2 linked regions of the Gottschalkia purinilytica genome follow. The protein of the gene in region 1 interacts with the protein of each later gene in a pairwise test. Links are inferred from orthologs where the notes say so. Each region holds a gene or a part of one and is shown on either strand. Other genes may lie near its edges.

Region 1 (5,688 bases):
TAACAAATATTTAAAAGTTAGAAGTATGTCAGGTTATACTGGGGCAGAAGTTGCTAGAAAGATACTAGACAGAAATGGTCTGTATAATATTCCTATAGAAATGACTCCTGGAAAGCTAACAGATCATTATGATCCAAGTAAAAGAGTTTTAAGATTATCACAAGAGGTGTATAATGGAACATCAGTGGCATCATTAGGAGTAGCAGCACATGAGGTAGGTCATGCTATACAACATTCTAAAGAATATGCACCACTTACTATTAGAAATGCTATAGTACCTGTAGTAATGTTTAGTTCAAGATTTGTGTGGGTGATTATATTTTTAGGATTAATAATAGCATCATCTCCATTAGTTAAAGTAGGAATCATACTTTATGCTGCAATAGTAGCATTTCAGATAATAACATTACCAGTTGAATTTGATGCTAGTAATAGAGCTATGGCTAACTTAGAGCAGGGAATATTGAGTCCGCAGGAAATAGCTCCTACAAAAAAAGTACTAAGTGCGGCAGCTATGACTTATGTTGCAGCTACACTAGTTGCACTTGCACAATTGTTTAGACTTATATCTATGTCTAATAGAAGAGATTAATAAGAAATTGTATAAAAAGGGCTTTAGCCCTTTTTTATTGTATAATTTTTAAATAGGAGAATGATTTTAAATAAAGATTAGTAATCAAGTTTAGTGTAATTTTATGATACAATAGGATTCACAACATTAAATTAGAGTTATTTAAAAATATAATTATTAAAAAATTAACTACTATAATTTATAACTAAAAATTTAAACTAATATAATTAGAATACTAAAAAAAGTTTTGCTATTTTAATCATTTAAAGATACTATTAGAAAAGATTATTTTGTCTATAATAAATATAATAGTTTTTAGTTCTGGAGGAATACGTATGAGTAAAAACCTAAGAGAAGTAGCATTGAAGATTTTAATAGAAATAAATGAAAAAGAGGCATATTCCAATTTATCTATAAATAAAAAAACACATGGTATGGATTATAGAGATTCTTCTTTCATAAGAGAAATAGTATATGGAGTTATAGAAAACAAGCTCTATATAGATTGGGTTATTGAAAGCTTTTCTAAAATTAAGTTGAAAAAAATAAATAATACTGTTAAAGAAATTATTAGAATAGGAATATATCAAATATTGTTTATGGACAAAGTTCCAGATAGTGCAGCTGTTAATGAGTGTGTTAAGATAAGTAAAAAATATAGTAATAAAGGAGCTCAAGGTTTTATAAATGGAATATTAAGAACTATAGTTAGAAATAAAAATGATATAAAATTACCAGATAAATCAAAAGACATTAAGAAATATTTGTCAATAAAGTATTCACATCCAATTTGGATGATAAATAAATGGATTGAAGACTTTGGACTTGAATTTACAGAAGAACTGTGTAAAGCTAATAATGATAAACCTAAACTAAACATAAGAGTTAATACATTAAAAATAAGTAGAGATGAACTCCTAAATAAATTAAACGAAAAAAATATGAATGCTATAAAAACCTATTATGCAGAAGACGGTATAGTAGTTAATTCGCCACAAAATATAACAGAAACAGAAGAATTCAAGAAAGGTCTCTTTCAGATTCAAGATGAGAGTTCAATGTTAGTAGCTCAGATTATGAATCCTAAAAAAAATAGTGTTATAATAGATGTCTGTAGTGCTCCAGGTGGCAAATCTACTCATATAGCTCAAAAAATGAATAATGAAGGAAAAATTATATCAAGAGATATACATGAACATAAAGTAAAGCTTATAAACGAAAATGCCAGTAGACTAGGTATAAATATAATCAACGCCCAAAAATTTGATGCATTACATATAGATGAGTCACTTATAAACAAGGCAGATTATTGCTTGGTAGATGCTCCTTGTACAGGACTAGGACTTATTAGAAGAAAGCCTGATATAAAATGGAGAAAAGAAGAAGGTAATATAGATGAAATTAGCCGTCTACAATACCAAATATTAAAAAACACTAGTAAATACTTAAAAAAGGGAGGAATATTAATTTATAGTACATGTACTATAAATAAAGAAGAAAATTTAAATGTAATAACTAAATTTTTGGATAATAATACTGAATTCAAATTGTTAGATTTTAGCGACTTGATTCAAAATTCTGAGAAAATAACTCCTAAAGAAGGATATATAGAGTTATTTCCAAATGTTCATGCTACAGATGGATTTTTCATAGCAAAACTTATAAAAATGTAATTATCTGAACTTTACCCTTTAATTATTATGATATAATATTATAGTGTTTATATTTCATAGGAGGGATTCTTTGAAAAAAATAGATTTAAAGTCAATGGAAATAAATCAGCTAAAGCAATTGTTCTTAGATATGAATGAAAAAGCCTTTAGGGGAGAGCAGACTTTTAAATGGATACATGATAAACTAGTACAGTCTATAGATGATATTACTGTACTGTCTACAGACCTAAGGGACAAGCTAAATAAAGACTGTAATATAATGAGCCTAAAACTATTAAAAAGATATGATTCAAATATTGACGAAACTAAAAAATATCTCTTTCTGCTAGAAGATGATAATATTATTGAAAGTGTGATGATGAAATATAAACATGGTATATCTATTTGTATATCTACTCAGGTAGGTTGTAGGATGGGATGTTCTTTCTGTGCTTCAACCAAGGATGGACTAGTTAGAAATCTTACACCTGGGGAAATACTGGATCAGTTTTACTCTGTACAAAGAGATATAGGAAACAAAATTAGTAATGTGGTTCTCATGGGAAGTGGAGAGCCTTTAGATAACTATGAAAATGTTAAAAAATTTTTAGAAATAATACACAATGAGAAAGGACAAAATCTAAGCTATAGACATATAACTCTTTCTACATGTGGATTGGTTCCAAAGATGTACCAACTAGCAGATGAAGAAATACCTATAAATTTATCTATATCCCTTCATTCACCGTTTGACGAGGAAAGAAAAAAAATCATGCCTGTAGCTAATAGATATAAGATATCTGAGATACTAGATGCATGTAAATATTATATTAAAAAGACAAATAGAAGAGTCACATTTGAATATACATTAATAAAGGATGTTAATGATAAGCAAGAATATGCTAATGAACTTACAAGACTTCTTAAAGGTATGTTGTGCCATGTCAATTTGATACCTTTAAATCCTATAAAAGAGTTTAAACATAAAAAATCAATTGATAAATCAATTAAAGAGTTCAAAAGCATACTTGAAAAAGGTGGTGTAGCTACTACAATTAGAAGAGAGATGGGCTCAGACATAAATGCTGCTTGTGGACAATTAAGAAGAGACTACATATCTTCTAAATAAGAACTAATTAGCTTTTATAGTTGTAAAAGAATGCGAGGTGTAAATATGTTTATCTGTGCTTGTTCAGATATAGGAAAAATGAGAGAAATAAATCAAGATGCGTATTATTATTTAGATGATGAAAAACTTCCTATCTTTATAGTAGCTGACGGTATGGGAGGGCATAAAGCTGGAGAGATTGCTAGCAATTCATCACTTAGAGCGGTGAAAGAAGTTTACGAAAAGTATAAAGAAAAAATATTAAACAAAGAAGTAGAAATTGCTCAATTTATTAATGAATCAATAAAAAGAGCGAATGAAGAAATACGAAGTGAAGCTGAGAAAGAACCTAGTTTTAAAGGAATGGGAACTACTTTAACTATGGGAATAGTATTTGAAAAAGAAATATACATTGGACATGTAGGAGATAGTAGGGCATATCTATTAAGAAACAAAGAGCTAGTTCAGATCACACATGATCATTCATTAGTAGCAGAATTAGTTAGAGCAGGAACTATAACAGAAGAAGAGGCTATTGTACATCCTCAAAAAAATATTATAACTAGGGCTTTAGGTACAGATAAAGAAGTTGAGGCAGATATTGTCACTAGGGAGCTTTTAGAAGGGGATATTATCCTATTGTGTACAGATGGACTAACTAATATGGTAAGTAATCCTAGGATTAAGGAAATAATACTTAATTCATCTAATCTTACAGATGTTTGTACAGTATTAGCTAATACAGCAAATGAACTTGGTGGAATCGATAATACTACTGTTATGGTTTTAAAAGTAGGATAGAATAGAGGTGATATAAGTGATAGGAAAAGTATTAGGTAATAGGTATGAAATTTTAGAGAAAATTGGAGATGGAGGCATGGCTTTAGTATATAAAGCAAAGTGTACTCTCCTAAATAGATATGTTGCTGTAAAAATACTAAGAGAAGAATTTGTAAATGATGAAGAGTTCATAACTAAATTTAAAAGAGAATCTCAAGCTGCTGCTAGTTTATCTCACCCTAATATAGTAAGTGTATATGATGTAGGTCTTGAGGATAAGAATATCCATTATATAGTTATGGAGTATATTAAGGGGAAAACGTTAAAAGAGCTTATAAAAGAAAAAAATGGACTAAGTATAGAAGAAACGTTAAATATAAGTATGGATATAGCAGATGCTATAGGAAATGCTCATGAAAATGGAATAATTCACAGGGATATAAAACCTCATAATATAATGGTTACAGAGGATGGAAGAGTAAAGGTTACAGACTTTGGAATTGCAAGAGCTGCTACCAGCACTACGATAACTAATACAAATAGTATAATAGGATCCGCTCATTACTTTTCACCTGAACAGGCTAGAGGAGGATATATAGATGAAAAATCTGATATATACTCTTTAGGAATAGTAATGTATGAGATGATAACAGGAACTGTTCCTTTTGAAGGAGAAAGTCCTATAACAGTAGCAATAAGACATATACAAGAACAACCAAAATTACCTAGTGAAATAAATAGCTCTGTTCCAAAAGGATTAGAGAAAATAATAATGAAATGCATAGAAAAAGATCAAACGTTGAGATACAGTAATATCAAAGAATTACTAAGAGATCTAAAAGAATTTAAGATTCATGGAGATACTCAAGTAAAGGAGCCATATAACTCTAGCGATTCTCCAACTCAAGTTATGCCTATAGTTAATGATGATATGATAGATAATATTAATGGAGATATCGATGGTGAATCAGATGTTAAGATCAAACCTAGAAAGGCTAAAAATACAAAAGCACCTTCTAAAAAAGACAAGAAGCCTAAGAAAAGAAAATCTAATAAACTGTTAACTTTTATTGCTATAATATTAGCATTCCTAACAGTATGTGGTGTTGCTTTAGCAGTTTTAGGTTCAAAAGGACTATTAGGAGCTAAAGAGGTGCAAGTTCCAAATATAGTTGGACTTCAAGAAGAAACAGCTAAAAAGAAAGTAGAAGATAGGGGACTAAAATTTGAAGTCACCAGTAAGGAATATAGTGACGAGTATAATGAAGGCGATGTAATAAGACAGAGTGAAGAAGAAGGACAGAAAGTAAAAGAAGGATTTACTATAAGGGCTGTTATAAGTAAAGGGAAAGAAAATGTAAAAGTACCGAAGTTGATAAACAAAGATATAGATGCAGCTACAGAGTTATTAGAAGAAGCAGGATTAGAAAAAGGAGACGTTGAATACGAATATAGTAAATTACCAGAAGGTACAGTAATAGAACAGGACCCAGAGCCATCAGATGAGGTTTCTAGGGGAACTACAGTAAATTTAGTAGTTAGTAAAGGTCGTAAAGAATATACTAAACCAAATAAAT
Region 2 (4,345 bases), on another replicon or contig:
TAAGTGTACTTCTTTCTGACTTTACTATCACTTTATCTGGTTTAAATCCCAAAAGTAATCCATTTTCTTTACCTAGTGATTTATATGGTATTATTCTAAATTTCATTTGATTTGAAGCACAGCTCATAGTGTCTACCACAGCATCTAAGCTATTTTCTTTATATTTTAAAAATATATTCTGTATAGAGTCTGGTAGTATATCTTTTATAGCTAAAAATTCAACAACAATAACAGGTATTTTAGATATAGGATCTTTTAAAGAATTTCCGGTATCTAAAAGTGCGGTTACTTCTATCTCTTTCCCATTTAAATTTATTATTACAGGGAAAAATGCTCTTCTTTTATTATTTTTATTTTCTACATATTCCCAAACTATTTGAAATAAAATCCATATAAGGACTACAGAAATTATTAAAAATTTAAGTTGAAAATTTGCTATATAAAAAATTCCTCCTCCTACATATGTCTCTATATCTGCTATATAAAATAAAGCTAAAGATGTTCCTGCAAAAGCAAAAGCTACTAGATAAAAAGCTGATATTACTTTTATAAATGATCTAGATTTTTTTGGATTAAAAGCTATCATTATTATTATTATAGAAGTAGCTAATTTAAAAGAAAATCTAGCCATAAATATAAGCGATGGATAAAATACTACAAATGTATATAATGCTCCAATTAAAGATGCCATTAGTAATCTTATCTGTGTCGTATGCACCTTTAAAAACTTTTTAGTTATAAAAAGAATGATATAATTTATAGCTAAATTTTCTAATAAGAGGTATTCAGCATATATATACAATAGTTTAGTACCCCCTTTGTAAAGCTAGTCTTACTTATTACTTCTATTCTTTAAGTATTGAAATTATGACTATTATATAATATATTTTTTTAAAATTGTGTCATTTACTGAAGTCGAAAAAAAAACCTTTCTAGAATTATCTAGAAAGGTTTATCTATCTCTTCTCCTTAAGAAAGTTGGTATGTCCAAGTCATCACTATCTAAAGTTTTGCTTTCATTAGTAGGAATTGGTTTTGATGTTTCTTCTTTTTTCTCTATATTTTTTTGTTCAGTTATAACAACTTTTTCTTGTTTACCGTCAAATCCTGTAGCTATAACAGTTATTTTTAATTCATCTTTAAGATTTTCATCTACTCCTGCTCCAAATATTATATTAGCATCTGGATCTACAGATTGTCTTATAAGATCTGCGGCTTCATTAACTTCAAATAACCCTAGATTTGGTCCGCCAGTTATATTTAGTAAGACACCCTTTGCTCCTTCTATAGATGTTTCTAATAAAGGACTGTGTATGGCTTGTTTAGCAGCTTCAGTCGCTCTGTTTTCTCCACTTGCTTTTCCTATACCCATATGAGCTAGACCCTGATCATACATTATTGTCTTTACATCAGCAAAATCTAAATTTATAAGTGCTGGAACAGCTATAAGATCAGATATACCTTGAATACCTTGTCTTAATACATCATCAGCCATTTTAAAAGCATCTACTATAGATGTTTTCTTTTCTGCCACTTGTAAAAGCCTATCATTAGGAATAGTTACTAGAGTATCCACTCTACTTTTTAACTCTTCTACTCCTCTTTCAGCATGTATCATTCTTCTTCTACCTTCAAATATGAAAGGTTTAGTTACAACTCCAACAGTAAGTATTCCTAGTTCTTTAGCAACTTCAGCAACTATAGGAGCAGCTCCTGTTCCTGTTCCTCCTCCCATTCCTGCTGTTATAAATACCATATCCGCCCCTTGTAATGCTTCCATTATATCATTTCTGCTTTCTTCTGCAGCTTTCATTCCAACATCAGGATTTGCTCCTGCTCCTAATCCTCTAGTAAGTTTTTCTCCTATTTGTAGCTTTGTTTCAGCCTTTGAAGAGTGAAGTGCTTGTTTATCTGTATTTATCGAAATAAACTCTATTCCTTTTACTTCATTTTCTATCATTCGATTTACAGCATTATTTCCTCCACCTCCAACACCAATAACTTTTATATGAGCAAACTGTTCCATATCAACATCAAAATCAAACACGTTATGACCTCCCTATGTATAAAATTAAATCTTTAGTAAAAGTTAATTCATAGTTGACATCATTTATTATAAATATATAAATAATGTCTAGAGTTTTAATCAATGATGCCATTTATTATACTGTCTTTAAATTAGCTTACCTTAAGATTATTATTAAAATTTATTTATTATACAATCTTTATTAATTGTTATTTTCTACATTTATATCATGCCTTAAGTGGTCATTCCCCCTCTAAATTTTACACATTTATTTAAATTTGTTATTATCAAATACTTTCTAATATTTGGCCTATAAATTTCTATTCTAAAAATCGGCATAGGTATTCATATTTTTGTTTATTTATATATTAATTCAATATAATTAATGAATTCCCTTTTTTTATCTAAATTAAATACATTATTTTTATATTAATTAGAGTTTTTTTTGTTGAATACATATCTTCTAATAATCGCAAAGTTTTGAAATAATCTTCCTCCAAAAGCAAATATGGCTGCATAATAAAGAGGTACTCCTAATCTATCACCTACATATGCTAAAAATGCAGCTAATATAGCATTTCCAAAAAATCCTGATACAAATATTCCTGTATTGAACTTTCCTTCCATCATAGCTCTTATTCCACCAAAAACAGAGTCCATACAAGCTAGTATCGCTACTGACATATATAGGGAATAACTAGCAGAATATGTTATCGGTAGATATATACCAATAATAGCACCTACTAAAATTCCAATAATAGCTAAAATCATATTATTCACCTTCTTTTATGGGTTTCACATATTTAAATTCTGAATCCCTCCAATAATACTTAGGGATAAATACTTCATCCTTAATTTCTGTATCTACTTTTATCTTGTAGACTTCTTTTAATGTCCAACCATAGCTTTGAGGAGCACTTATTGCTGCATATAAAGCCTTAGGATCTCCAATTGCAGTAATAACAAATGGATTTGCAGAACTTCGTTTATTTATTCTAATAATAGGACCTCCACATTTGATCTCAGATCTTGATAGTACTCTTTGACCATTAATACTAATAGCTTCTGCTCCTGCTTTTTTCAGGTCATTTAGTATAACCTGAATATCTCCATCGTGTATTATATCTTGATTTACATCTTTTCCTAATATTTCTTTGTTATCATTATCTGATATTACTACTTTTATTCCTGGTCCTGTAAGATCTTCTAGTCCTCCAATGATCTTTAAATCATTAACTTGCTTTTCTATAACTTCTTCTATAGATTTATCATCAGATATTAAAGCTTTCTTTACATTTTGTAGTTCTAAGCTTTTGCTTTCAACTAATTTGTTCAAATCATCAATTTCTTTTCTAGAATTTTCTACCTCATTTTTCATAACTTCTATTGAATTAAGAGAAACCAAATCATAATCTTCAATATTTTGCTTCATTTGTAATGACAGTAAAATTCCTAATAATATTGACAATAATGTAAGTGATATCTTGATTTTTTTATTTTGTTTTATCATTATTAACCCCTCCTAAAGGGTTAGTTATCTATTTTGTTGCTCTTCTGAAGGTTTTGAATATATAAAATCTTTTACTCTTTTATATCTAGGTATAACAATATTTTTATCCTGTTTAATATTGACCTGTAAGTTAAATCCTTTTTCCATATACCATATGATTCCGCCCTTTACTCTAAGTGCACTTTCTAAATCTTCAGACTTTCCTATTGCTTTTATTACGAAAGGTGCTCCAAAAGATACCCCATTAATTTCAATGTGATTTCCAGCTGGAACTATTTCTGTAAATGACGTATATCTCTGATCATTTATTGATATGGCCTCAGCCTCTGCAGCATTTAAAATATTTATAACTTGTAATAAAAGCTCATAATTTTGAACTATTGTACTTTTATCATCACCAAGTTTAACATCGGCAGGAGGATCATCAATTTGAATAGTAATTCCTTTTCCTTTTAAATCTTCATATCCACTTAGCATTTTATATTTTTGTATATCTTTATAAAGATTTTCTAAAAAAGTATCTTTATCTGCCTCACCTTTTTCATATTGTGCAACTTTTTTTTCAAGTTCGTCTAACTCTTTTCTCATTTTTTCTCTTTCATCTTTAAGCTTCTTATATTCTATAGCTATCTGCTTAGATCTTTGTGTAGGAATGACATTGGAATCTAGATTTTCTACTGTTTTAAATTGTATAGCTAATACTATTCCTAAAATAACACAAACTGCAGTTATAGCTATTTTACTTCTAATATTATTCATTATTACTACTATCCTCCCATTTGCCATCCTGCTCTACAATAGCATATTTA

What was found. The genes of interacting proteins can lie anywhere in the genome.
Region 2: the proteins of rlmN (region 1) and ftsZ interact in binary tests that used the Escherichia coli proteins (3 or more experiments, as listed by UniProt). The link is inferred for Gottschalkia purinilytica from one-to-one orthologs.

What each region holds. Positions count from the first base shown.
Region 1 is NZ_LGSS01000005.1:49,838-55,525, forward strand. What follows is about bases 1,430-4,333. They hold rlmN (dual-specificity RNA methyltransferase RlmN), read left to right. Parts: upstream 1,430-2,314; coding sequence 2,315-3,352; downstream 3,353-4,333. Other genes in these bases: rsmB (16S rRNA (cytosine(967)-C(5))-methyltransferase RsmB), read left to right, coding at 1,430-2,244; CLPU_RS06475 (Stp1/IreP family PP2C-type Ser/Thr phosphatase), read left to right, coding at 3,398-4,132; pknB (Stk1 family PASTA domain-containing Ser/Thr kinase), read left to right, coding at 4,149-4,333. Also shown: CLPU_RS06460 (zinc metallopeptidase), read left to right, coding at 1-592; more of rsmB, read left to right, coding at 907-1,429; more of pknB, read left to right, coding at 4,334-5,688.
Region 2 is NZ_LGSS01000001.1:67,208-71,552, forward strand. What follows is about bases 1-2,953. They hold ftsZ (cell division protein FtsZ), read right to left. Parts: upstream 2,048-2,953; coding sequence 953-2,047; downstream 1-952. Other genes in these bases: spoIIGA (sigma-E processing peptidase SpoIIGA), read right to left, coding at 1-802; CLPU_RS00385 (small basic family protein), read right to left, coding at 2,456-2,797; CLPU_RS00390 (DUF881 domain-containing protein), read right to left, coding at 2,799-2,953. Outside these bases: more of CLPU_RS00390, read right to left, coding at 2,954-3,536; CLPU_RS00395 (DUF881 domain-containing protein), read right to left, coding at 3,561-4,295; CLPU_RS00400 (cell division protein FtsQ/DivIB), read right to left, coding at 4,288-4,345. UniProt on the Escherichia coli protein: Essential cell division protein that forms a contractile ring structure (Z ring) at the future cell division site. The regulation of the ring assembly controls the timing and the location of cell division.